Regions from separate parts of the Litoribacter ruber genome, predicted to be linked through region 2. Evidence: riboswitches for the same ligand, from Rfam matches in the RefSeq annotation. Region 2 holds a riboswitch; the other holds the start of a gene.
The links. A riboswitch is a leader RNA that binds a small molecule or an ion and turns the genes downstream of it on or off. The one in region 2 is predicted to bind S-adenosylmethionine.
Positions count from the first base shown of each region.

Region 1: linked by a shared signal. The riboswitch ahead of KI659_RS14210 (O-acetylhomoserine aminocarboxypropyltransferase/cysteine synthase family protein) and the one ahead of KI659_RS14885 (homocysteine S-methyltransferase family protein) in region 2 are both predicted to bind S-adenosylmethionine.

Region 1 is NZ_JAHCMY010000009.1:28,112-40,086, forward strand. It holds gene KI659_RS14185 (BlaI/MecI/CopY family transcriptional regulator) at 1-231, shown strand, start outside; gene KI659_RS14190 (TonB family protein) at 233-2,713, shown strand; gene KI659_RS14195 (NAD(P)-dependent oxidoreductase) at 3,056-4,219, shown strand; gene KI659_RS14200 (glycosyltransferase) at 4,222-5,148, shown strand; gene KI659_RS14205 (acyloxyacyl hydrolase) at 5,133-6,176, opposite strand; SAM riboswitch class I at 6,278-6,387, shown strand; gene KI659_RS14210 (O-acetylhomoserine aminocarboxypropyltransferase/cysteine synthase family protein) at 6,581-7,918, shown strand; gene KI659_RS14215 (homoserine O-acetyltransferase family protein) at 7,893-8,954, shown strand; gene KI659_RS14220 (homoserine dehydrogenase) at 8,944-10,164, shown strand; gene KI659_RS14225 (VOC family protein) at 10,204-10,593, shown strand; gene KI659_RS14230 (S9 family peptidase) at 10,636-11,975, opposite strand, start outside.
Region 2 is NZ_JAHCMY010000010.1:57,674-69,648, reverse strand. It holds gene KI659_RS14900 (S9 family peptidase) at 1-1,897, opposite strand, end outside; gene KI659_RS14895 (PAS domain S-box protein) at 2,053-6,384, shown strand; gene KI659_RS14890 (outer membrane protein) at 6,447-7,754, shown strand; SAM riboswitch class I at 7,871-7,972, shown strand; gene KI659_RS14885 (homocysteine S-methyltransferase family protein) at 8,042-9,094, shown strand; gene metH (methionine synthase) at 9,091-11,772, shown strand; gene metF (methylenetetrahydrofolate reductase [NAD(P)H]) at 11,773-11,975, shown strand, end outside.

The DNA of each region.
Region 1 (11,975 bases), on a different contig from region 2:
TTGGAGCGCAAAGGCTTTGTAAAGCACAAGGCTTACGGTAAATCCCACGAGTACTATCCAATAGTCTCCAAGGATTCATACAGAAGTTTCTCTATCAAAAACCTGTTGACAGGTTACTTTGGAGGGTCATTCACCAAACTGACCTCATTCTTTGCCAAAGATGAGAATCTTGATGTAAAGGAATTGGAGAAATTGATGGACGAGGTTAAGTCAGATGTAATCAACAAATAACATGGCCGGGGCTATCAATTATATTTGGCAGAGCACCTTTTGTCTGTTCTTTTTTTACGGAATATACTGGTGCTTTATCAAAAATGAGAAAGCCTTTACACTAGCTAGGATTTACATCTTAATTACCCCCCTCCTAGCCCTGCTTTTTCCCATAATTGAGATCCCGGTAGACTTTAACAAACCCAGCATTTCTCTGGAAAACACAAATTTCTATCAGGTGCTCGCTTCACAGCAAGCACCTGAAGAAATTGCTGGCTCATTTGGCCTCCCCGAGGTCACGGTAAGCAGTTCGCGGCTGCCCGTACTCTGGGAGATTACCGATTATCTTTTCATTGCTTATTTAATTATCACCCTATTATTGGCCGCCCGGCTGATAGCCCAATTTTATCAACTTCAGGCCCTTTTCAGGAAAGGCTGGTATGAGTCCTCCTACCACATCACGGACAAGTACCTTAAGATCCCCACCTTTGGCCTGGCCCCCATTTTTTCTTATTTCAACCGTCTCTTTTGGGATGACACAGAGAAATTGAATGAATCTGAAAAAGCGCAGATCATCAATCACGAAATTGAACACATCCGCCAGGGTCATACCTATGATGTGATCTATTATCAAATATTGAGTTTATTGTTTTGGTTTAACCCGGCCATACACCTCATGCGCACAGCGCTCATCGATACCCATGAATACCTGGCCGATGAAAAGGTGCTCGCCAAGGTTCCCAATAAAGAGAATTACAAGAAATTAATCATTAGAATAGCTTTTAAAGGCTTAGATCTTCCTATCGGCAACTATTTCATTAGATCTACAACCTTAAAAAGAATATTAATGATGAAAAAGTCGCCTAAAATCAACTGGTATAAAATGGTGATGGTACTTCCCTTGACAGCTATGTTGCTCGGGCTGGTGTCCATGAAAACCTATCAACCATCCTTCCTTACCGAAAGCATCAACAGAAGTGGCCTTTCCGAACTGGAAAACAAGCTGATAAATGCAAAAGACACCTTAGAGGTGGGCATCAAAGTGGTCAAAATCAAGCAGCCCAAACATTACGAGCTGATCAGCCCCTTAAAAGACGGCACCCTTACCGCGCAGATTGGAGAGTTGCAGTATACCTTTACCAATATCCAAGATGACCAGGAGTATATCAAGGTGTTGGGCATGATTGATAACCTTAGCATACAATCCATCACTACCAAGAAGTATGGCAAAATGTATGAGAAGAACGTGGATCAAGAAGCCAGGCCCAAGGGCGGAAAAGAAACCTGGAATCAATTCCTGAAAAACGCCATCTCCATGCCTGAAAAGGAAAGGATGCTGAATCTGCAAAGAGAACTGGAAATTGAATTTGTGGTGGATGAGAGTGGCAACATTACCAATCCCGTAGTCAAGAGAAGCTTTGGCGGAGGTTTGGATGAAAAGGTAATTGCTATTCTATCTGGTCCTGATGCTCCTAAGTGGGAACCTGCCAAAAAAGACGGCAAGCCTGTACCCACTGTGCATACGATCCGACACTTGCTTACCAGCCAAGGAGACCATACTGCAAGCCATGATTTCTTTCCAAAAGCACCCCGCCCCAAAACTGAAAGTCCAAGGACGGTCAGACCAGTAATTGGCGAAAGTGAGGTTTACGATGTGGTAGAAAATCCGCCTATGCCTGCTGGGGGAATGGAGGCTTGGAACAAGTACCTATCCAAAAATATCACCTACCCACAAAGAGCCAGAGAGAACAATATTGAGGGAACTGTTTATGTGGTTTTCACCGTATCCAAAGACGGAAAACTGGAAAACCCTGATGTTCTTAGGGGCATTGGAGGCGGTGCAGATGAGGAGGCCTTGAGGCTGATAGAAAATGCCGAGGATTGGATTCCTGGAAAACAAAGAGGTGAAGAGGTTGCCGTAAGGATGAGGTTGCCTATTAAGTTCAGAATGGCTGGAAGTGACAAAAAGGAGGAAAAAATCATTGACTCCCGCCCTGGCCACACAACCCCTGAAATTGTAGTAACCGGTTATGGCCCCGAGCCAAGTAAAAAACAGATCAATATAAACATTAAATCCAAGGATGAGGTCCAGTTCAACGGTCAGACTTTTGACCTGATCAAGTTTGAGGCCTACCTTGAAAACTATTTGAATCAACTGGAAAAATTCACTAAAGTCACTGCAAACATCTCTGCAAATGACAATGTGAACATGGGTAGTTTAAAAGACGTGGAAAAAGTACTTTCCAGAAAAGGAATAAGGTCTGTCAATTATACGGATTTACAATCAGATAAGGTTAATCTGAAATTAGACGAAAAAAGAGAAAAGCAACCTTTATTTATTGTAGATGGTAGGGTAACCGAATACGAAAAATTGAAAGAGTTGGACCCAAATAATTTTGAAAAATTCGAAGTGCTGAAAGATCCAGCCAGGACGACCTCCCTTTACGGTTCTGCTGCTAAACACGGGGCGGTCTTGATCACTACAAAAGAGGAGAAAAAATAATTTGGTTTTCCGCAATAACGACTGCCTGCAGCCAATGCAGCTGGCCTTTTTTCCTTTGATTGAAAGGACAGAAGCCTGCCCACCGTGATGGGACCGAAGACCGAAAAAGGCTTTATCCTAGCAACAGACCAAAACTCCGGCAGTTTCAAAGATGTAGGGGTAATATTGCTGGATACATATAAAAAATAAAACACTAAGTCGCTTCATTTAAATGGAGCGGCTTTTTTTTATAAAAAAGCATTTCACCACAAATTAATGATTTTTTAAATGGTATTTTTTGCATTTTACCCAAACTTCCCGTATTTTAGTTTCACTTTTATTATTAACATAAAATTTTTTATCATGAGAAGAGAACTTTTTAAGATCCGGGTAGGGATCGTGGGCACTGGCACCATTGCCAGAGGTTTGGCCAGGCTGATCAGCAAGAGAAAGGACATGGAGGTGAGCTATATCCTCACCCGCCGAAAGGGAATTATCCCTGATCTGGGGGTATCCCAAGAGCTGATCACCCAATCCATACAACAGGTACTTGAACATTCGGATATTTTGGTGGTCAGCACCGGAGACCCCATTTACTCCACAGCCATTATCGACCTGGCTTTCCAGTATGGGGTCAAGGTCGTAACCATGGATGCCGACACGCAGGTCCTTTCAGGGACTTGGCTATCCAGCCGGGGCCAGATCACCGAGGCGGAGGGTGATCAACCGGGATGTCTTGCCGCCCTGCGGGAGGAAGCTTTGCAGATGGGCTTTACCCCCTTGGTATATGGCAACATCAAAGGTTTTCTCAACCATAACCCCGGCTTTGACGACATGACTTTCTGGGCCAAAAAGCAGGGCTTCACGGTCAATTCGGTAACCTCTTTCACTGATGGGACCAAACTGCAGATTGAGCAGGCCTTGGTAGCCAATGCCTTTGGGGCCAACATTGCGCAAAGAGGCTTGATCGGAGAAAAGACCGACAATTTGGAAGCAGGGGCTTTCCATCTAGCCACTATCGCTTCGGCCCAGAATAAGGTGCTAAGTGACTACATCATTTCTCCCACTGCGCCTCCGGGTGTATTTTTGGTGGGTACCCATCATAATGATTTGGCTGCGGGCTTAAAGACTTACAAAATGGGTGACGGCCCCCATTACCTGCTTTACAAGCATACCCATCTTTGCTATTTTGAAATTCCCAAGACGATTCTGAAGTTTTATCATACCGACAAGGTATTGATTGATAATGGCAGGTTTCCTACTGTATCCGTGGCTACCGTAGCCAAAAAGCGCATAGCAGCGGGGACACTAATAGAGAAGGGAATTGGCAGCATGGAAGTAAGGGGTGAAGCCATGGAAATAGCTGAGGAACCCAGCCATGTACCCATTGGGTTGATGAGCAAGGTTCATTTTACCCGAACGGTGGAACCTGGTCAGGTGGTCACTTTTGATGATGTGGAAATAAATGAGTCATTGGCCTATAAGGCGTGGCAGGAAACACTTTTGCAGGAAGAAAAAACCTTTTAGACATGATGGATAATAGCGCAAAAGAAATTGAAAGGTCCCCCCTAGTATCGATAATCGTGGTGACCTATAATTCTAGCATGTTCATAATTGATACCCTTGACAGTGTTAAAAATCAAAATTACGGTAATATTGAACTGATCGTCACCGACGACCATTCAAAAGATGATACAGTAGCCTTGATTGAAGACTGGATCAAAGAAAATGCGGCTAGCTTTGTCCATTGCGAATTGGTCACCAGCCCAGTCAATAGTGGCATTACTCCCAATATTAACCGTGCCTTAAAATATATCAGCGGAGATTGGGTCAAGGTTTTGCCTGGTGACGACCTTTTATTTCCCGACTCCATTTCCAACTTGCTGAACTGTGAGATTGATGCCAACGTCGGGTTGATTTATAGCCGTGCAAGGGCATTTTATAAGTTACAAAAAATGGATGGCCCTGCTTTCGGCGCAGCCCTAGCTAAGCCCTATGAAAGGTCGCTCCTGCTTGACAACCCAATTCCAGCCATGGCCACCCTTATCCGCCGCGATGTGGTGGAGACACTGGATGGGTATGATGAAAGGTATCCATTTATAGATGATTATCCCATGTGGTTTAGAATTATCAAGGAAAAGTGGGAAATCAAGTTTCTCGAATGTGTGACCGCGGGCTACCGGCTTCACACCCAAAATATTTCCAAATCAGGCTACAACCCCTATTACAAATCCCTTTATAAATTCCAGAAGGAGAATTTGCTCATGAAAGGATTGAAATATGGCTTCATCTACCTGACTTATACCCGTTATCTGGATTACCTCATCTATAGAATCAAGGAAAAGCTATCCCATCCCACTGCTATCAAAGTTGCCAATGGGCTCAACTTTTTGAAACCATCTTTTTGCTGGGATTATGTAAAGGTAAGGATAGGTATGGATCAAAATTTCCACTGAACCCGGACATCTATGTTTTCGGCCACATGGGCATGGCTTTTTAAAGATGCTCCAAGGTGTAGCCCTTCCCAGACGCGGTATTGAAGGATATACCTTTGATAGAAATTATTGCTCGTATAATTGTCGGGCTTGCTAGCATAATAGGCAAACCTTTGGGCAAATTCAAAGCGCCCAAACAAGAAGTGGTGGGAAATAAAGGGGGCGGCAATAAAGCCTTCCCCTACCTCTTCTGCCTGATTCAAGGATTGGTCATGGGCCAACTCCCCACCCAAGCCTAAAGCATTGATCCCACTAACGGGGTGGTATGCCCCTGCACCAAAGCCAAGAACCCAATCCCTACCCTCACGCATTTCGCTTTTTCGTTGGGTGGAAAACACTTCCGCATAATACCTTACCCCACCTTTAACCCTTTTAGGAGAATAATCAGGAAATGGCTGCCTGTCAAAATAATAGGTTGCCCCACCCCCTAACATGGGATAATTCATGCCTCTATTGGGTTGGCTTTGACCCCCATTGGAGATATGGTTGTAAAAAAGGGACAAGTTGCCATCCCAGCTTTCTGAAATCTGAAAATTCAAACGGGGTTGGAGATATATCAAAAAGCTCAACGGGGCGCTGAAGAACTGGTTTTCGGGGTTGTCCTGTTCATCGTAAACCCTTGTGAGGTAACTCGTGCCTATCCCTCCCCTTATAGAGAAATTCATTTTGTCCCATCGGGCCAATATCGGTTCAAAGAAAGTAGAAACAGAAATAGCCTGCCCCAAAATATCGCGATTGTTGAAATCATGAAAATTTAACTGGACTCCCCAATCAAAAAAGCAGTTGCAGACCTCGTAAGCCTCTTGACTCAGGCCCATTTGGGAATAGGTGAGCTGTAGTCCAATGGGATTTGTACTTGACACGGGGCGGAGGTCCTCAGCATGGGGGATAATAAATCCATATTTAATTTCGGCATTGAGTTTTTGGACCGTTTGGGCATGGGTCGTAAAAGACAAAAGGCTAATAAATATGGCAATAAAGTGTTTCAAGGTGGTTTCTGTTGAATTTTTGATAAAAAAAGAAGTTATGCTTTGCATTTTCAACATCGATAGCTTTACTTTGTTCTATCCTATCGCTTTTTGAGTGTTGGGATTTATACAGAAGAGGTGAGAGACAGGCTCTATGACCCTCTGGCAACCTGGAAAATCCAAGGTGCCAATTCCTGCCCTATGAGAATATCCTCATTGGGAAATATAAATTCTTAACCGATGATATACGCAAGAATTTCCTTATCCAACAATCTTTACAGTTTCTTTAACTTCCCTAACCCTAGGAGAGTTTGCTGCTATTGTATTTCTTAATCCGTAACCTTCCCAGGTTGCGCTTGTTTCCATTGGCTCCCTCTACGGAGCCCCACTAAAATCCTATTTTCCATAATTTAAAAAATTTCGCCATGTCCAAGAACTATCATTTCGACACCTTACAGCTGCATGCAGGCCAGGAACCCGATCCGAGTACCAATTCCAGGGCCGTTCCTATCTATCAAACCACTTCCTATGTATTTAACAGCGCTGAACATGGGGCCAACCTTTTTGGCCTAAAAGAATTCGGCAACATTTATACCCGGATCATGAATCCGACCACGGATGTTTTCGAAAAACGCATTGCAGCTCTCGAGGGCGGTGTGGCTGCCGTGGCTACCGCCTCAGGTCAGGCTGCCCAGTTTTTAGCTTTAAACAACATCTTACAAGCCGGGGACAATTTTGTCACCACGCCATTCCTCTATGGCGGAAGCTACAACCAGTTCAAAGTGGCCTTCAAAAGGCTTGGAATACAGGCAAAGTTTGCCGAGAATGACAGCCCAGCTGCTTTTGAAAAGCTCATAGATGAAAATACTAAGGCACTTTATCTGGAGACCATAGGAAACCCCGAGTTCAACATTCCGGACTTTGAGGCAGTGGCGGCGGTGGCCAAAAAACACGACATCCCCTTAATAGTGGACAACACATTTGGGGCCGGGGGCTACCTATTTCAGCCCATTGCCCATGGGGCCAGTGTAGTGACCAGCTCGGCTACCAAGTGGATTGGCGGACATGGGACTTCCATCGGAGGTGTAATCGTAGATGCAGGCAACTTCAATTGGGGCAACGGGAAATTTCCACAGTTTTCAGAACCATCAGAAGGTTACCATGGACTTAATTTCTGGGAGGCCTTCGGTGAAGGAAACCAGCTAGGTTTGCCGAATATAGCCTTTGCCATTCGTGCCCGGGTGGAAGGCCTCCGGGACTTTGGCCCTGCCCAAAGCCCCTTCAATTCCTTCCTTTTACTTCAGGGATTAGAAACCCTGTCACTTAGAGTTCAAAGGACAGTGGACAATGCCTTGGTATTAGCCAAGTGGCTTGCTGACCACCCAAAAGTGAAGAAGGTAAATTACCCCGGCCTCGAAAGCTCTCCTTACCACAACTTGGCTAAGAAGTATTTGAAAAACGGATATGGAGGAGTATTGAGTTTTGAACTAAAGGGAGAAAAAGAGGAAGCCACCTCATTGATCAATAACCTGGAGCTGATTTCCCATCTTGCAAATGTGGGAGATGCAAAAACCCTGATCATTCAGCCCGCTGTCACCACCCACCAGCAGCTTAGCGATGAGGAACAGCTCAAGGCCGGCGTCACCCCTACCCTTTTGAGAATATCAGTTGGGCTTGAACATATCGACGACATCAAGGCGGATCTATCAAACGCATTAGAAAAAACCACGCAAGAACATGAATCTAAACTCTCCTTTGCTTGAGATTGAAGACAAGTCAAGAGTATTTCATTACGAAGACAGGTATCTTTTGGAATCCGGTGAGGATCTGGCCGGATTCCAGATTGCCTACACCATTTATGGCAACCCAGAAGCACTTGACAGCCACGTCATCTGGATCAACCATGCCCTCACCGGAAATGCCGATGTGCACGAGTGGTGGTCTGGCTTGGTGGGTGAAGACAAATTCTACGATCCCAAGCAATATAAAATTATCTGTACCAACTTATTGGGTTCATGCTATGGCTCGACCAACCCATTGAGCAGCAATCCTGAAACAGGGAAGCCCTATTTCTATCAATTTCCCCAACTCACTACACGTGATATGGCAGGGGCCTTGGAGAAATTGAGGGAGCATCTGGGGGTAGAGCATATCCATACCTTGGTTGGTGGTTCACTTGGTGGGCAGGTGGCTTTGGAATGGACTTATCAGCTCGGGTCAAGGCTGGATTACAGCATCATCATTGCCGCAAACGCCAAGTCAACCCCATGGATCCGCGGATTTAATGAGGCGCAGAGAATGGCGATCCAAGCAGACTGCACTTGGGGAGAGGAGATTGCAGAAGCAGGCAAGTCAGGCTTAAGAGCCGCCAGGGCCATTGGCATGCTTACCTATAGGCACCCGGATACCTTTCAGCAAAGCCAGGATGATATGGAAGAGAAACTGGACAATTACAAAGTCAGCAGCTACCTCCAGTATCAGGGGAAAAAATTGGCGGACAGGTTCCATGCTTTGTCCTACTGGGTTCTGACCAAGGCCATGGATAGCCATGACCTTGGACGGGGCCGTGGCGGCACCGAGCGGGCTCTGCAGGGAATCAAAGCAAAAATGCTCACAGTAGGTATCGACACCGATCAACTATTCCGCAAGGAAGAAAGCCAATACATTTCCGAAAACTGCCTGGACGGTAAGTATTCCGAAATCAGCTCTTCATATGGGCACGATGCCTTTCTGATCGAGTACGAACAACTTCATTACATCTTAAAATCTTTTTATCTATATACAGAAAATGGGAAATAAAATAGGACTTATAGGGTTTGGCGTAGTAGGCCAAGGGTATTATGAAATCGCCAATAAGGATGGAAAAAATCTCAAGCCCCAGCACATTGCAGTTAAAAGCAAAGAAAAGGAGCGGCCAAAAGGAATCAGTTTTCAGTATGACCTTGAAGCCCTGTTGGCGGATTCTGAAATCGGGGTTGAGCTAATCAGTGAGACGGAGACAGCCTATTTTATTGCCAAAAAGCTATTGGAGTCGGGCAAGACTGTAATATCTGCGAATAAAAAACTGGTGGCCAAGCACCTTCCAGAACTATTGGAACTTGAAAGAGCCCATGGAGGTAAATTTTTATACGAAGCAGCCGTTGCCGCAAGCATCCCGGTACTCTCCAATATCAGCACCCAATATCAAGGGGATCAAATTGAGGAAATCCAAGGGATTCTCAATGGCTCTTCCAATTATATCCTCAGCAAAATCCAGCAGGAAAACCAAAACTTTGAAGAGGCCTTAAAACAGGCTCAAGATAATGGATATGCCGAAGCAGACCCCTCCTTCGATATCAATGGAAGTGACGTGGCCAGCAAGCTCTGTATTTTGGCGGCCCACTCCTACGGAATCCACCTTGATGAAAAGTCAATCCCTTGCATTGGCATAGACCACCTCCAGGCTGAGGACTTTTCACTTGCTAAGAAAGTAGGCGGAAAAATTAAGCTTATAGCCCTAAGCTCAGTAAAAGACGGAGATGTGTCTGCCTCAATTTTTCCAACCTTGGTAGGGCCAAATCACCCTTTGAGCCAAGTTGAAAATGAGTATAATGCGATCAGCATATTGTCTAAAAACATAGGATTGCAAAACTTTCAGGGTAAAGGTGCTGGAGGCCTGGCCACGGGTTCCGCAGTATATTCCGACTTGGCCAAAAGCAGTTCTGGATTCAAATATACATTGGTTGAAAATGGCCTAAAGAAACAATACGCAGCTCCAGCCTCTTCCGAACACCAATTTGTAATCACTGCAGATTCTCAGCTTTTGGAAGAAAACTTCCCTTATCATCAAAAATATACTTTTGAGGGCAAGGACTATGTTCTCGGCAATTTTGACAGCAAATTGATTGAAGGGATAAAGGAAAAAATCTTTACTGTGGGAGGTTCTATTTTAGCAATAGACAAAAACCTTTCTTTGGAAAAAATAGCAAGCCATTTTGAGGCGCAGGCTTTGGAATTGAGCGAGGAGTAAGCGAAATTGGTTAACTGGACATTAACCAAAAACTCAACCATGAATTTTACCCAAATAAAGGAAAGTTGCCTGTATGTGGATGACCTAGACAAAGCGCATGAATTTTATCATGAAAAACTGGGAATGCCTTTAATATCAAAAGTAGAAGGGCGCCATATCTTTTTCCGATGCGGCAGCTCGGTATTGCTCTGCTTTAACCCTGAGGCTACCAAGGAAGAGAAAAACCTTCCTCTCCATTATGCCCGCGGCAAGCAGCATTTGGCATTTGAAGTATCACAAAAGGATTATGAAAAAACATTGGAAAGGGTAAAGGAAAAGGGAATATGGATTACCCACTTCCAAAAGTGGAAAGGTGATTTGGAAAGTTTTTATTTTGAGGACCCTTTTGGACATGTACTCGAAATCGTTCCCCAAGGCATTTGGGAATAAAAAATCCCCATCATATCTGATGGGGATTTTTTTAATCATTTTTTATTTTGAAAGCTCATACTTCAAAGTCCTGCCCTTCTCAGTGGCTGGAAGTCCTTCCGTCATCCACAGGGGAGCCGGGGCGTCCTTAAGGTAATGGTCAAAGAACTGAGACAACCTGATTGAAAGGTCTTTTCTATTTTTACGCTGCACCAAGTTATGATCTTCATCATTGTACACCAAAAGCCAGGCTGGGCTATTTAGCCTTTTGAGAGCCATAAACATTTCAATGCCCTGATACCACGGCACCGCGCCATCGGCATCATTGTGCATGATCAAAACTGGCGTGTTTACACGGTCGCTGTAAAACAAGGGAGAGTTTTCAATATAGTACAAAGGCTTTTCCCATAGCGTACCGCCAATTCTGGATTGGGTCTGCTCATACTGGAACATACGGCTCATACCCGTACCCCAACGGATACCGCCATAAGCCGAAGTCATGTTTACCACGGGAGCCCCCGCTCCGGCAGCCTTGAACATGTCTGTTTGTGTGATCAGATAAGCCACTTGGTATCCACCCCAGCTTTGACCTTGGATAGCCATGTTTTCTTTATCTACAAAACCCATGTCAGCCACTTTTTGTACACCTGGCATGATGCTATTAAAAGCACTTGGCCCCGGAAGCCCCAAATCGTATTTGATATCCGGCACAAAAACCACGTAATCATTACTCACAAAAAATGGAATATTGATGGTAGAAGCACTTGGTGCAGGTGGTCTGTAATTATGTAGACCATCAGAATTTCTTTCATAGAAATACACCATCATAGGATAGTTGCCGTCCTCTCTGAAATTCTCAGGCTTGAATAGCAACCCCTGCATGGGCGTACCGTCATTTGCGCGGTAATCCACCAATTCTACAGAACCCCAGTTAACATCGGCCTGCTGGCTGTTAGTTTCGGAGATTTGGTTCAGGTTTGCAAAGTCTAGACTTGTGGCATACAGGTCTGGGTATTCATGGTAAGTTGATCTCCTAACAATCACCTCATCGCTTTTCTCAGCTTTCTTCAAACCGTAATAGCGATGATCGGTAAATAGCAACTCCTCAGGGGAGTTTTTGCCCTGCAGGTCACCTTTATAGAAACCGTTTTTCTTGCTAAATTCATGGAATGCTGTCAACACTAATGGTGATTTGGAATCAATACCATATTCCTCCTCATCCTCATGCAAGGTCTGGATTCTGTATTTCACTTTGTTTTGACGGCCTTCCCCTTTGGTGATGTTTACTGGTTCTTTCTTCCCTGTAGGATCAACCTTCCAGATATCATATTTATCGTAAACCAGGAATGCCTCATCGTTTTTCAACCATCCACCGTTTCCGTAGCTTGACGGCATGGAAGGGC
Region 2 (11,975 bases):
GAATCTCCTTCACGCCTTCTTCCCAGGGGTAGCCAAAGTGGTTGGGGACCAATCTCCAGGCGTTTCCTTCTCCCAAAAAGAAAGTGAGTTCGTAAACCCCTCTTTGGGCAAATGCAGCCTTAAACCTGTGGTCATGGCCTACAATCCAAGCAGTAAGGTAACCGGCATAGCTTCCTCCTGTCAAAAACAACTGATCACCGTCGATCCAGTCGTAGCGGCTCTGGGCATCATCCAAAGAGCCTAGCACATCACTTGCCGGGCCGTCTCCCCAATCCTGGAAATTGCCTTTTTGGAATGCCCTTCCATAACCTCCCGAACCTCTTGGATTGGCATATACCACGCCGTAACCTCTGGCGGTCATGGTCTGGTATTCATGCCACATGGAAAACTCACCCGGTCCCCACATGGCCGAAGGTCCCCCGTGCATCTGCAGCACCGTAGGGTATTTTTCCCCCTCTCTGCGGTCCACCGGCTCCATTACCCAATAATCGATCTCAAAGCCATCCTGACTTATTTGATGGGCGGTAGGCTTTGAAATTTTGCGCTCTGCCAACCAGCTGTCGTTGAATGAGGAGAATTTTTGGGCATTTCCAGCATCCAGATCCGCTAGATAGATTTCACTAGGGTTCTCTATTTGGGTCAAGGCATATACCAGCCTGTCACTGTCGATGTCAAAACTTTGAACGCCTACTGGCCCTTCGATCAATGGGGTAGTGCTGCCTCCCTCTATGGAGGTTCTGAAAAGTGTCACGCCTCCAATATTTGGAGCGGTATAATAAATGTGTTGCCCGTCTTTGGACCATTTGCCGGAATAAACGCTTCTGTCCAGGTCTTCGGTGATCCAGCGGAACTGTGAGCCATCTGGCTTCATTATGCCCAGCATGCCCAAATTGTAACTTGGTTCCGTGATGTCCTGACCGGACACCAACACCCATTCCCCATCAGGGGAGAAGGATGGATTTCCAACCCTGTGGTCCTCTATATGCAAAACCTGCGTTGGGGAGCCGCCATCTAGGGGTATTCTGTACACATCCGTGTGCATGGTCTCATCTGGGTGATCCTCATATTTCACCGACGAGGCCAGCAGGAAATTGCCGTCAGGAGCCCAGTCAGCGGAGAAATAATTCTGGAAACCATTGGTTAACTGGCGGCTTTCCTTGGTGTTGATGTCAATTACCGATAGGTGGCTGAATTGCATGTCGGGGCTTAAATCTTTTTCCCCGAGAAAATTAAGTCTGGTGATCACCTTTGGGTCCTTATCGGCGGCATTTTTGGCTAAATAAGCCCTCATTTCTTCCAAGGAGCCATCTACATTCGGCTTAACGTCTTCTTTGGCTTTTCCATCCTTAATTGCGCCATAATGTGGTTCATCACCAAACTCTCTGCCCGGTCTTTCGTATTCCCATGTGGGTTCGCCCTCCAGTTCCCAGATGGGCAGGGTGCTGCTGAAAAGGATTTTCTTGCCATCGGGAGACCATTTTGGGGAGGAAGCCCCGTGTTTGGCCGAAGTAAGCACTTGGGCCTCTCCACCTTCCAGTGAAAGGAGATAGATTTGGGCCTTGCCGTCTTTGGATCTCACAAAGGCCAATGTTTTGCCATCGGGTGATAGTTCTGCGCTACGGGTGGAATTGTCGCTGCTGGTGAGGGGCCGGGCGCGGTCGGGATTGTCAATGGGGGCTATGAATACCTGGCTTTTGTATTGGTATTTTTCCTTTTCCTGTTCGATGAAGTTTTTGACAAAAATCAGGTGCTTCCCATCCGGGGTTAACTTGTGGTCAGAAGTACTTACGATCTTGGTCAAGTCACTGATCTGTACAGGTTTTTTCTCTTGTGCCAAGGCCGATAATAGGCTTAGCTGAAGGAAGAGAAGGAAAATCAAACTGTTTTTTTTAATCATAGTCCTTAGATAAGTTGGGTTGAATAGGAATGAATATAAAAAATATTGCTATTATTAAGCACGTATTTTTATATAAATGGTAAAAAAAGTAAGTATAACAAATAGCTGGGTGCAAATCCCAGAAATGTTTATTTGTAGGAAAAATTGTGTATAGCGTGGAATCCAGCATCTTTCAGTCAATTGATATTGCAGAGTATTTTGATAAAATAAATGACCCTCTGTTTATATTCAGTGAGAGTGAAGTAATATATTTTAATAATAGTTTTAAAAATCATTTTGAAAGCCTTCCAAAGAGCTGGGAACAGTTCTTTAAGGAACCCAACTTGGTGGAAGAGCTTCAGAATTTTTTTAATGGGGGCAATTTGCCTTCTCCACAGGTGGCCAAAGATTCCCTGGAGCAGGCCGAGAAGAAATCATTCTATATCTGGGAGTTTGTAAAGATGCCTTCCAAGGAGGGGCAACCGCTCTGCATGGCCAAGGGCCGCAAGAAGGTGACCTTCACCGAGATTCTTTTCGACCACCTTAGTCAGGAATCGGAAGAGGTAAAAAGGAGTGAGGTGAGCCTTATCCACAATATCCTGCGAAACAGCCACGATATGATTGCCATTTTGGACAAAAATGGCATTTTCAGATACATCAGCCCTGCCACCGTACAGATATTGGGCTATGACCTCCATGAGGTGATCGGCAAATCCTTTATGTACCTGGTCAAAAACGGCTTTATCACCATTGAAAAAGGGAATTTCGAAGACCTGGACGACAGTGAGAAGGAGATTGAAATAGATTTTTGGATCAAGACCAAAGATGGGAAAAACCTGTTTTTGGAGAGCTTCGGCAAAAACCTGCTCAATGATCCCGAGATCAACGGCCTGCTTTTCAGTGCCCGGGACATCACTGCCATCAAGAAATCGGAAAAGTCGCTCAAGAAACGGTACGAACTAGAGCAACTGATCAACCGGATTTCTGCCCGGTTTGTAAACTCGGATGTCAAAAACTTCGACGAAGTATTCAATGAAGCCTTGCGCTTAATTGGGAAGTTTGAAAAAGCAGACCGCAGCTACATTTTCTTGGTTCATCAGGACCTGAAGGTGCTTGAAAACGTCTATGAATGGACGGCCGATGGGGTGGAACCCCAGATTGAGTATTTAAAGGAGCTGCCTTACTCTGAAGAGGAGATCATTATCCAAGGGCTACTCAGAAGGGACATTACGGTGATTCCTGATATTGAGAAATTGAGTGACCGCTATATGTATGAAAAGGAAATCTACCGGCAGCAGGGAATTAAATCCCTTATGGTGATTCCTATTTTTTCCGAACATCAGCTGATTGGTTTCTTTGGGCTCGATGCCGTAAAAGAAAGGCGGGAATGGCATGCCAATGACGAGTATGTATTGCGTCAGTTGGGGGATGTGTTTGCCGGAAGCTTTATCAACCGCTCTATCAAGGTAAAGCTTGAGCGGAATGAAAACCTATTGGCTTCCACGGAGCTGTTGGCCAAATCGGGTTCCTGGAGGTTCAGCAACACCAAAAAGCGGATCTATTTTTCCAAAGGCCTCAACAATATCTTTGAGCTGGACGAAAATCTGGAATACGCCAAGATCAACGATTTCTTCAAACTGGTGAGCCCCAAAGTGAGGATGGAAATCACTACCAATGTGAAGCGTTCCCTGAAATATAGGGAGTCCTCCAGCGGGGAGTTTTCTATCACTGCCAAGGGGGGAGGTTTGAAACACATCACTTATTCCATTCAGGTAAAGGAAAACTATACCAATTCCGAGTTGGAGATTTTCGGCTATTGCAGGGACATCACCTCCAAGAAAAATGCGGAGAAAAACCTCTTGTTGCAGTCCCAGATCCTGGCCCAGGTCAATGACGCCATTTTTGTGACCGACAAAAACTTGAGGGTAATCTATATGAATCAGTCGGCGGATAAAGGTTATTCCACGGATGATTTTGAAGAAAATAAGACCACGCTTTCCCAATTGATCAGCGTCATTCTTCCCAACAGCAAAAAGCTGGAGGAGCTAAAGATAAAGGTAGATGAAAATGGATCTTGGGTGGGAGAGGTGGAAATTGAAACCAAGCAGGGGAGGTTTGAACCCCATGAGCTTGCCGTTAATCCCTTTAAGGATGATGAGGGCAAGCCGATAGGGTATTCCTTTTTGGCCAAAAACCTTACTTTCCAGAAAAACAGTGAGGAGATAGCCAAAAAATCCAGACTGATCATTGAAAACAGCCCTGCGGTACTGTTTACTCTGGATCCCAATGAGAATTTCAGGATTAATTTCATTACGGATAACATCAGCCAGTTTGGGTACAATGCTGAAGAGGTAGTTCGAAATCAGACTTCCATACTAGATTTCATCCACCCCGATGATGCCAAGGAGTTGCTCCATTACCATAAGAGTAACACCACGGATACGGGGGTTCCTTCTTTTTCGGGGGAATACCGCTTCAGGACAGCTGATGGGGCCTATAGATGGGTGGAAGACAGGACTCGGGAGATCTATGACAAAAACGGCAAGATTCTTCTACATGAAGGCCTTTTCCAGGATGTTACCGAAAGGAAAAAGCACCGCCTGGAGATTGAAAGAAACGAAAAGCGGTATAGGGTGTTGGCTTCCAACATCCCTTTTACCAATGTATTTCTGATAGATAAAAACCTCAAATACATTGTGGCTGAAGGACCAAACTTCAAATATTGGGGGATGGATTCAGGTACATTTGAGGGAAAAACAATCTATGAGGTGCATACCACCAATTTGGAAAAGATAGAACCGGTAGTGGAGGCTGCGCTCAAAAAGAGGCGAACTGTACAGGAAACCATCACGCTGCTAAGCCGAGTTTACGAGCTTACGGCCAAGCCGATTATTGCGGGTGATGAGGTGGAATATATCCTAGGCATAGTGCGGGATATCACGGAGGAATACCGTGTGAAGCAGGATCTTCAGCGCAGTGAGGAGAAGTACAGAAACCTGGTGGAGGAATCCACCGAGATCATCTTCTCCCTCGGTGCCGATTTGGAATTGACCTATATCTCACCCAATGTCAAGCAGTTTTTAGGCTATGAGCCTCATGAAGTTACGTCGGCTAGCTTAAATAAGTTTTTACACCCTGAGGACACCGAAGTCTTTGTGGAGAAGATGAAGGAAAATGATATTTTCTTCCAGGACAACCAATATTTGGAGTTTAGGCTTGTCCATAAGAAAGGGGAATACCGAATCTTTTCTGCCAATGGAAAAGTGATCAAAGACCAGAACGGCAAATTTAAATATTACACCGGTATAGCCAGGGATATCTCAAAGCTCAAGGAAGCCCAGCGTGAACTTTACATTGCCAAGGAAAAAGCCGAACAGGCATCCATGGTCAAGTCGCAGTTTCTAAGTATCATGAGCCACGAGATCCGTACGCCTATGAATGCCGTGATTGGGATGTCCCACCTTCTGATAGAGGAGGATCCTAGGCAGGACCAGCTGGAGAACTTGAGGACGCTGCAGTTTTCGGCAGAAAACCTGCTGGGTCTGATTAATGATATTTTGGATTACAGTAAAATCGAGTCCGGAAAAATCGAGCTGGAGCACGTGGATTTTGAGCCGAGAAACGTGCTTAACCGCATGATGCACAGCCATACCTTCCAGGCCAGGGAAAAATCCCTTGAAATCATCGCCAAAGTGGATAACAGGGTGCCTGAGATACTCAACGGTGACCCGGTTCGGTTGGGTCAGATTATCAACAACCTGATTTCAAACGCCATCAAGTTTACAGAAAAAGGCCATGTGAAGATTTCCCTGAGTAACATAGGGGAAACCGATGACAAGGTTACGGTAAGGTTTATGTTTGAAGATACCGGTATTGGTATCGATGAGGATAAAAAGGATATCATCTTTGAGGCCTTTACCCAGGCCAGTACCGAAACTACGCGTAAGTTTGGTGGAACGGGGTTGGGCTTGGCCATTGTCAAGAAACTGGTTGAGCTGTTTGATAGCCGCATAGTGGTGCAGTCCCAAAAAGGGAGGGGTACGCTTTTCATGTTTGACATTGAGTTTAACAAGTACATCAAGAAATCTATCGTCCATAAGGACAGTCAGGATTCCAGTGTTAAGAATCTAACCCAGGCCAGGATATTGGTAGCCGAGGACAACTTGGTCAACCAGATCATGATCCGCAAGTTTCTCACCAAATGGGAGGCCGGGCATGTGGAGTTTGCCAATGACGGGGTGGAGGCCTTGAAGCTTTTTGAGGCGGGAGACTTCAACCTTATTTTGCTTGACCTGCAGATGCCCGAAATGGATGGATTTGAGGTTGCCAAGGTAGTCAGAAGCCATCCCAACGAGCAGAAAAGGACCATTCCGATCATCGCCCTTACGGCCTCCAGCCTCATCGAGGTCAAGGACCAGTTGGATGAAGTGGGCATGGACGATTACATTCCCAAGCCGTTTAACCCGGATAATCTATATGCCAGGATGATAAAATACCTGCAGAAGTAAAATTCAGGTATCATTTCTGTTATGTGAAGGAATAGCTTAATTTTGGGCCCAAATTCAAGTTGATGCGGATATTCTTTACCATTCTCATAAATGTATTGCTGGTCAGCCTGGCTTCCGCCCAAGGTTCCAGACACCAGAGAAGCACACTGCACCTTATCCAGGGTAATGCCGGTGCCAACCTAAGGGAGTTTAACCAGCTGCTGGAAGATAAGGGAATCAGCCCCCTTCGCAGGGGCTATTCCACTTTTGGCATAGGTTACCAAAACAGGTTCAACGATTTTGTGCTCGGCTTTGAGCTTTACCACAACAACGGTCCCCAGTCCACATTCCGTGACTATACCATTGATTACCGCACCTCCAGGGCCTACTTGAATGTCGGTTATGCCTTTACGGAGGAAGGGCGCTTTCACCTGATTCATTATATGTCCATAGGTGTAGGCTACCTCAATTTTGAGATGCTGGAGGAAAACCGCCCCGAATCGATGGCTGGCTTTCTGGCGGATCCCGAGATGGGTTTTATTTTGCGCCAAAACAATATTCACAAAGGCAGCCAGAAATTTGGTGGGCTGCTTACTGAAATAGGTTTTCAGGTCGGCTATGATATAGACCTGCCGGTGATGGAAGAATCAATTGAGGTGATTGCCAAATTCGGGTATTCATTCAGCCCCTTTGAAAATGCCTGGAACAGGAAAGGAATAGCTTTTGACAATGCCCAAAGTGGTCCATTTCTGCGCTTGGGAGCGGGGATAAGCCTTCCAGACTATAATTATTTCTACAGGGATGCCTCCCTGGGCGTACACTTGCTATATGGTTTGCACTTTACCCGGCCTAGCCAGTTGAATGAATCCTTGAGTACATATGGATATCAGCAGTTCCAAGGCAGGCCCAGCAATTGGGGCTTGAAGATCCTGGGGGAAAACCGCGGGACGCTATACGGTCTGGATATCTACAACCTCGCCTATGGCGGACAGGCAAATGCCGAAAGGTCGCATACGCTGAACAGTGTGCGGGTTTACGGCAACTTCGGTCAAAAGCTTTATGACCACAAGAATGTGGAAATGGGCGTATTGGGGGGCTTTGGATATGGCAACCTGCGCTACACCACTTTAAAGGATATGAAGCCAGACTTCCCATTGTTGTTTGAGGAGCCAAACCATGACGGGTATTTACGGACTTGGGGCTTTTTGGCCAAGCCGGAGCTTTACCTCGCCTATGCCATGCCGTTGAGCAAGCGTAAATCCTTTGACCTGATTTATAGTGCACATTTCGGCTATGAACTTCCTGTGGGAAGGTTTAGGCTGGCCGATATGGGGATGAACAAATACGTGGCAGGGCCCTATGTGCAGTTTGGGTTTGGGATCAGGCCGTAATGTGCAAAGAGGGGAAGTGATTTGGTTTTAGCTCCCACCCCTAAAGGGACTTTTGATTTTTTAAGAATGATGCAAGTTTATGTATTTATAAATAAATTTGCTTACTTTGTAATATTAGCTTATCAAGAAAGACCGAGGGAAGGGCCCGTTGACGTCTTAGCAACCTGTAGAAAGAAGGTGCTAACTCCCGTTCCGGAAACGCCGGAAAAAGATGAGCCGTATGAAAATACTCGTTATTTTTATCCGTTCGTGTCTGTCTATGATAAGCTTTTTAAACTACGAACTATATGCCAAACCGAACAGACCTATTACTCCAAGCCCTCCGTCAAAAGATCCTGATTCTGGATGGGGCCATGGGGACCATGATTCAGCGCTACCAGCTTACAGAAGAGGATTTTAGAATTCCAGAACTACAAGATCATCCCCAATCCCTAAAGGGAAACAATGACCTTTTGTCCTTGAGTCGTCCCGATGTGATTGCGGCCATCCATAGGGCATATTTGGATGCTGGGGCGGATATTATCGAAACCAATACCTTTAGCAGCACCACCATTGCCCAAGCCGATTATGGACTTGAGCATTTGGCCTATGAGCTGAATCTGAAGTCGGCCGAGATCGCCAAAAAGGAAGCATTGGCCTATTCTGAGCAAAATCCGGATAAGCCCAGGTTTGTGGCCGGAGCCATTGGTCCCACCAACAGGACGGCATCCATTTCCCCTGATGTCAACGACCCGGGATTTAGGGCCATTACCTTTGACCAACTAGCCGAGGCATATGCCGAGCAGGTGAGGGGGCTGCTGGATGGAGGGGCAGATATTTTATTGGTGGAAACAATCTTTGATACCTTGAATGCCAAGGCCGCTCTATACGCTATTCAAGATGTGTTTGAAGAAAAAGGTATTCCCCTTTCCCCAGAGGAAGGAGGGATCCCTATTATGATCAGTGGCACCATTACCGATGCCTCTGGCAGAACCCTTTCCGGCCAGACTACTGAGGCTTTTCTGATCTCACTTTCACATGTCCCCCTGTTGAGTATAGGCCTTAACTGTGCTTTGGGGGCCAAGGAGCTGAGGCCTTATTTAAAAGTACTTTCTGAAAAGGCCCCATTCTACGTGTCTGCCTACCCCAATGCCGGTTTGCCTAACGAGTTTGGGCAATACGACCAGGGTCCAGAAGAAATGGCCAAGCAGGCGGAGGTTTTTCTCAAGGAAGGGTACATCAATATCCTTGGAGGGTGCTGTGGCACTACTCCGGATCATATTGCTGCATTGGCACAAGTCTCAGCTAGCTATTCACCCAGAAAAGCAACATTGCAAACCGAATCAAACCTACCTATATGAATAAGACATTTCCATTGAAACTTTCAGGGTTGGAGCCTTTGCTCATCACTCCTGAAATCAATTTTGTCAATATTGGAGAAAGGACCAACGTGACCGGCTCCAAGAAATTTGCCCGTTTGATTTTAAATGGGGATTATGAGGAGGCTTTGGAAGTGGCTCTTGAACAGGTGAGAGGCGGTGCCCAGGTGTTGGATGTATGCATGGATGAAGGCATGCTGGATGGAGAAGCGGCCATGGTGAAATACCTGAACCTTATTGCCTCAGAACCTGAAATATCCAGAATCCCCATCATGATAGACAGCTCCAAGTGGAATATCATCCTGGCGGGACTCAAATGCATACAGGGGAAGGGGATTGTGAATTCCATAAGCCTGAAAAACGGGGAGGAGGAGTTTCTCCACCAAGCCAAAACCATCAAGAAATTTGGAGCGGCTGTCGTGGTGATGGCTTTTGATGAGGACGGACAAGCCGATACCTATGAGAGAAGGGTGGAGATCTGTAAGAGGAGTTATGACCTGTTGACCCAAAAGGCCAGGTTTAACCCTGCCGATATCATTTTTGACCCCAATATTTTTCCGGTGGCCACCGGGATGGAGGAGCATCGCAGAAATGCGCTTGATTTCTTTGAGGCCACCAAATGGATCAAATCCAACCTGCCAGGGGCAAGGGTAAGTGGAGGAGTAAGTAATGTCTCCTTTTCTTTCCGGGGTAACAACCCCGTAAGGGAAGCTATGCATGCCTCTTTTCTATATCACGCCATCAAACACGGGATGGACATGGGGATTGTGAACCCCACCATGCTGGAAGTCTATGATGACATTGACAAGGAGCTGCTGGAAAGGGTGGAGGATGTATTTTTCGACCGGAGGGAAGATGCTACTGAGAGGCTGCTGGAATTTGCCGAAACGGTGAGGTCCAAGGATAAAAAAGAGGTGGCTTCTGAAGAATGGCGTCAGGAAAGTGTGGAGATAAGGATAGAGCATGCTTTGGTGAAGGGCGTTATCGATCATATCATTGATGATACCGAAGAGGCCAGGTTAAAATATCAAAGTCCATTAAAGGTGATTGAAGGCCCATTGATGGACGGAATGAACGTGGTGGGAGACCTTTTTGGTGAAGGGAAGATGTTTTTGCCCCAAGTGGTGAAGTCAGCCCGAGTGATGAAAAAAGCAGTGGCCTACCTTGAGCCCTTCATGCCCAAAGCGGGAGATGAGGGCTATGAAGTAAGCCAGGGCAAGATCAAAAAAGTGCTTTTAGCCACTGTAAAAGGGGATGTCCACGATATTGGAAAAAACATTGTCGGGGTAGTTTTAGCCTGCAACAGCTACCAGATCGTGGATTTGGGCGTGATGGTGGATGCACAGAAGATCATCGATGAAGCCGTAAAACAGGATGTGGATGTGATAGGTCTAAGTGGTCTGATTACCCCTTCTTTGGATGAAATGGTTAATGTGGCCAGTGAGATGGAACGTCAGGGGCTAAAACTACCTCTCCTGATAGGCGGCGCCACCACCAGTAAAATCCATACTGCGGTGAAAATTGACCCCGTTTATTCCGGTTCTGTGGTCCATGTACAGGATGCCTCGAAGTCCGTTCCCATTGTGGGTGAGTCGATCCAGGAGAGCGGCAGGGAAGTGTTTAAAGAAAAGGTAAAAACTGAATATGCCTCCCTCCGTGTGGCCCATGAGGCTAAGCAAGAAGCCAAGCAGTTGGTTAGCTTTGGGCAGGCGGTGGAAAATGCCGCAGACCTATCCGCTACTAAACCGGTGGTGCCAAAAAGCTTGGGAAGAAAAACGATTGGGTTTGATATAGCGGTTTTGCGCCATTATATTGATTGGACTCCATTCTTTAGCACCTGGATGCTAAGCGGGCGGTATCCGAAGATTTTGGAAGACAAGGTGGTTGGGAATGAAGCCAAAAAGCTTTTCGCAGAGGCCAACGCCTTGCTGGATAGGATTGTAGAGGAGAAGTGGTTTGAGGCAAGAGGAGTGTATGGGATATTTCCCGTTCAAAGGATTGGTGAGGATGTAGAAGTAGAGGCCGATGGAAACCCAACCTTTCATTTTCTGCGTCAGCAGGGGAAAAAGGGAAAAGGGGTTCCAAACCGTTCCCTGGTGGATTTTCTTTCACCTAAAGAAAAAGATTATCTTGGGGCTTTTGCCGTGGCAGCTGGTATTGGCATGGAAGCCAAGCTTGCCGAATATGAAAAGGCAGGTGATGACTATAATGCCATCATGCTCAAAGCCCTAGCCGACAGACTGGCTGAGGCCGCAGCGGAATACCTTCATCAAAAAGTAAGAAAAGAAGAATGGGGGTATGCGGAAGGGGAGACTTTGGAAAATGAAGACTTGATCCGTGAGAAATACCAGGGGATCAGGCCGGCTCCGGGCTATCCAGCCTGTCCCGAACACTCGGAAAAAGCAACCTTGTTTGACCTGCTAAACGCTGGAGAGATAGGGGTGAGGCTTACGGAGAGCTTTGCCATGTTGCCTACTTCTGCAGTGAGCGGCTTTTACTTTGCCCATCCGGAGAGCAAGTATTTCGGTTTGGGGAAAATCGGCAAAGACCAGGTAGCCGATTATGCCAATAGAAAGGGGATCAGCCTGGAACTTGCTGAGCGCTATCTTTCGCCCAATCTTGCCTATACACCAGAAATCAAACCTATAGAACAGCTATAAATGAAAATTACAGAATATATAGAGCAGGCGGATAAATGTCTGTTCTCTTTTGAAATCCTACCTCCCTTGAAGGGGCAGAGTATCCAGCATTTAATGGAGGGAATCTCCCCCCTCATGGAATTTAATCCCCCATTCGTGGATGTGACCTACCATAGGGAGGAATTTATTTATAAAAAGCACCCCAATGGACTTTTAGAGAAGGT